DNA from 2 places in the Devosia sp. BK genome. Region 2 is predicted to be linked to the other one. Evidence: predicted binding sites of a transcription regulator. Region 2 holds the regulator's gene; the other holds the start of a gene.
The links. The regulator HrcA, encoded in region 2, represses chaperone genes, less so after heat shock. The targets are predictions, from matches to a motif close to GTTAGCACTCNCNNNNNGNGAGTGCTAAC.
Positions count from the first base shown of each region.

Region 1 (2,201 bases), on a different contig from region 2:
CCGCGGCCAGAGAATGACGACGACGCCGAGGAGCCCGACGACGACTGCAGTCCAGCGGAAGACATGCACCCGCTCATGCAGCAACACGGCGGAGAAAATGACGATCAGGAGCGGGGTCGCGTAATTGATCGCCGTCGCTTCCGGCAGCGGCAGGCGCGTCAGCGCGAAGAACCCCAGGCTCATCGAGGTGACGCCAATCAATCCGCGCAAGATATGCCCGACCGGGCGCTTGGTGGTGAATGCATGATGCAGACGCCGCTTCCAGCCGAGATAGGCGAGCACGGGCAAAAGCGCGAAGAAGGAGCGGAAGAAAACCATCTCGCCCGAAGGCACGGTTTCCGTCGCCTTGAGCATCGTGGCCATGACCACGAAGAAAAAGACGGAAATGACCTTGAGCATGATCCCGCGCATGGGATCGGCGGCCGCTGGGGCCGCAGCATGCACGGCCGAGGCCGCTACACGCGCGGGATCTTTTTTGGAAATAGGCATGGCACTCAGACCCGGCCGAAGGCGGGCTTATTTGGACTGGGACTGTTCCAGCTTTTCCTTGGCGACACGCGCCGTGGCGAAAGCCTTGTGCTCCGGTCCGACAGCGCTGCCGGTCTTGACGACCGTGCCGTCTGCGTCATGGATTTCCCAGTGCCAGTTTGCATTGGGACCGCTGCCGCCCTTGAGGCGCAGCTTGATCTGGTAAGAAGATTGTTCGCTCATAGTGAGCCTTATGCAGCACATGCGATGCGGAAGAAAGCACAAAGTGGGCCGCCTTTTAGCGCCCCACTCACCAATTCGTCCTTCGCACCATCTCGATGTTAACGGAATGCTACCGTTTTAGACGTCCGAAACGGTTACCTTCACCCGCTCGCCACCAAAGGTGATGAGGTCGCGAATATCGGCATAGGCGCCATCGGCATAGGGAAAATACCAGGCTTCATCCGGGCCGTCGGCGGTCAAGGTCTTGATGGTATAAAAATGTGCCTCGCCTTTTCCAGGCTCAGTCCGGCGCGTATCCGAGGCTTCCAGAATGCCCGGATGGACATGGTCGAGCGGGACGAAATATTGCGGCTCCCGGCCAGCCTCTACCACCTGCAAGGCATTGGCACTGCTAGCGATTTCCGCATCGTCAAAAAAGATATGCACGCGGCCCGATACAGGGCTCACATTGGCGGTCGCAGTCTCGTCGGCGGTCACGGTTGCCTCCTTCGTTCAAGAGTCATCTTCCCATCGTAACGCACGAACAAAATCTCCGTTCACCCGACCTTGACTCATTGGCCGGGGGCTCCCTATATCCCGGTCAGCTTGTTAGCACTCAGCCACATCGAGTGCTAACAGGCCCGAGATTGCACCAGAAATGATGCCAAGAGGAACTGAAATCATGGGCTTCCGTCCCCTGCATGACCGCGTGGTCGTCCGTCGCGTCGATAGTGAAGAAAAGACCAAGGGCGGGATCATCATCCCCGACACCGCCAAGGAAAAGCCCTCTGAGGGCGTGATCGTTTCGGTTGGCCCCGGCGCCCGTGACGAAAACGGCAAGATCAATGCTCTCGACGTCAAGGCTGGCGATCGCGTGCTCTTCGGCAAGTGGAGCGGCACCGAGGTCAAGCTCAACGGCGAAGACCTGATCATCATGAAGGAAAGCGACATCATGGGTATCGTCGAGGTCTAAAACCCTCGTCTGTCCAGTCGTTTAACCCATTCTAAGGAGCGCCTCACATGGCTGCTAAAGAAGTAAAATTCTCGACCGACGCCCGCGAAAAGATGCTGCGCGGCGTCAACATCCTCGCCAATGCGGTGAAGGTGACCCTCGGTCCCAAGGGTCGTAACGTCGTTATCGAAAAGTCCTTTGGCGCCCCGCGCATCACCAAGGACGGCGTTTCGGTTGCCAAGGAAATCGAACTCGAAGACAAGTTCGAAAACCTCGGCGCCCAGCTCCTCCGCTCGGTCGCTTCCAAGACCAACGACGTTGCCGGTGACGGCACCACGACCGCGACCGTCCTCGGCCAGGCCATCGTCGTCGAAGGCGTCAAGGCAGTTGCTGCCGGCTTCAACCCGATGGATCTCAAGCGCGGTATCGACCTCGCTGTTGCTGAAGTCGTTGAATCGCTGAAGGCTTCGTCCAAGAAGATCACCTCGTCCTCCGAAGTTGCCCAGGTCGGCACCATTTCGGCTAACGGCGAAACTTCCATCGGCGACATGATTGCCGA
Region 1 covers NZ_JAIMBX010000001.1:2,193,228-2,195,428, forward strand. Annotated here, with positions in the region: gene DevBK_RS10685 (DMT family transporter) at 1-489, opposite strand, end outside; gene DevBK_RS10690 (hypothetical protein) at 517-711, opposite strand; gene DevBK_RS10695 (DUF427 domain-containing protein) at 829-1,188, opposite strand; gene DevBK_RS10700 (co-chaperone GroES) at 1,373-1,663, shown strand; gene groL (chaperonin GroEL) at 1,711-2,201, shown strand, end outside.
Region 1: the regulator HrcA is predicted to act here: its motif matches at 1,299-1,327, upstream of DevBK_RS10700 (co-chaperone GroES).

Region 2 (2,201 bases):
CCTGATGCTTGTTCGGATCGAACTTCTGGCCCGCGGCCTCGATTGCCTTGACGCCATGCTTTCCGAGCAGCCGCTGCATCTCGCGCTCGGCCAGCTCCAGCCCTTCAATGAGGCTCTTCAATGTGCCTTCCGCCGTCTCGCGCGTTTCCTGCGGGATCACCAGCAGCGCGCGGCTCAGCGCGTCGGTCGCGCTCAGCATGTCGCGGGCAAAGCCGGCAATCGCGTAGGAGCGGGTGTCAGCCACATCGCGCTCGGTGCGCTTGCGCAGATTTTCCATCTCGGCCGCAGAGCGCAGCACGCGATCCTTCAATTCGGCATTTTCCGCCAGCAGAGCCTCGACGGGATCGACCTCTGGGGTTTCGGTTGCCGGAATTTCGGTCTCCGGCGTGTCGCCCTGGGCGGCGTTCTCGTCGCTCATAATATCTCCGTGGACCTGTTTAGAATTTTCTGCCCCGCATATCGGCCAATGCGACGGCTTTTTCAATAGCGCAACGCTTCTCTACCGCTTCCGCGCCATCAGCCTGGTGAGCACATTCGCCGTATAATCCACCACCGGCACGATCCGCGCATAGTTGAGCCGCGTCGGCCCAATCACCCCCAAAACACCAACAACCTTATCATTGGCATCCTTATAGGGCGAAAGAATCACCGAAGACCCCGAGAGCGAAAACAGCTTGTTTTCCGACCCGATGAAAATGCGGACCCCCTGCGCCTTTTCCGCGTCGCCCAAAAGCTCCAGCAAGCCATCCTTACTTTCGAGCTCATCGAACAGCCGCCGCATGCGTTCGAGTTCATCGCTCGCCATGGCATCATTGAGCAAGTTGGCACGCCCGCGCACGATCACCCGCGGCGCCGAGGCGGGAGAATCCTGCACCAGCGTCGCAATCCCATCATCGACGAGCTTTTGTGTCAGCTCATCGAGCTCGGCGCGCTGCTCGCTCCGCCGCTCGTCGAGCGCCTTGCGCGCCTCCGCCAGCGTCCGTCCGACAACATAGTTGGCTAAATAATTGCTCGCCTGCTGTAGCGCCGATGCCGTAAATCCCGGCGGCAGGTCAAGGATACGGTTTTCCACCTGCCCGTCGTCGCCGACCAGCACCGCCATGGCCCGTGAATTATCGAGCCGCACGAATTCCACATGCCGCAGCACCATATCGGCCTTGGTAGCGATCACGAGGCCCGCGCCCTGGCTCAGCCCCGACAGCAGTGAACTGGCTTCGGTGAGCAGATCATCGACCTGCCGCCGCCCTGCTGGTCCCTCGATATGCTGGGCGATGCTGCGTTTTTCGCTCTCGTTGACAGCGCCGACTTCAAGCATGGAATCGACGAAGAATCGCAAGCCCTGCTGCGTCGGCTGCCGCCCTGCCGAAGTATGCGGCGCTGCGATCAGGCCAAGGTCTTCGAGATCCGCCATCACATTGCGCACCGAGGCGGGAGAGAGCTCCGTTTGCAGCAAGCGCGAGAGATCGCGCGACCCGACCGGCAAGCCGGTATCGAGATAACGCTCCACCAACCGGCGGAAAATGTCCTGGCTCCGATCGTTCAAAACATTGAGAAAATCGTCGGACGGGCGGACCATGGGCTCTTTTAGTTCAAATCGTCGCTTTAACCTTGCCCTTCATTTAAGCGCATAGGAGCCAACCGCCAAGCGTCCGGTGCTTGTTCCGGGCCTTAAGGAGGGTTAAGAGGCGGTAAACAGCAGAAGAGATGCCTATCCATGCGGCCATCCGGACGCGCCCCCGATCAGATGCGGGCTGTCACTATCGAGCGTAACGTATCCCTCAAGGCTGAAGGTTCGTGCCTCGTTGCCTTCGGCAATACTAAGGTTCTGGTCACGGCTTCCGTCGAAACGAGCCTCCCCGGCTGGCTGCGCGGCAAGGGCCAGGGCTGGGTCACCGCCGAATACGGCATGCTGCCCCGCGCCACCGGCACACGCACGCGTCGCGAAGCCACCGCCGGTAAGCAAACCGGCCGCACGCAGGAAATTCAGCGCCTCATCGGCCGCTCGCTCCGCGCCGTCGTCGATCTAACCGCCTTGGGCGAATCCCAGATCACGCTTGATTGCGATGTGCTCGAAGCCGATGGCGGCACCCGCACCGCCTCGATCACCGGCGCCTATATCGCCTTGGCCGATGCCATTAAATGGCTCGAAGAGCGCAAGCTCACCAAAGGCGTGGTTCTGAAAGATTCCGTCGCCGCCGTGT
Region 2 covers NZ_JAIMBX010000002.1:384,422-386,622, forward strand. Annotated here, with positions in the region: gene grpE (nucleotide exchange factor GrpE) at 1-418, opposite strand, end outside; gene hrcA (heat-inducible transcriptional repressor HrcA) at 500-1,576, opposite strand; gene rph (ribonuclease PH) at 1,715-2,201, shown strand, end outside.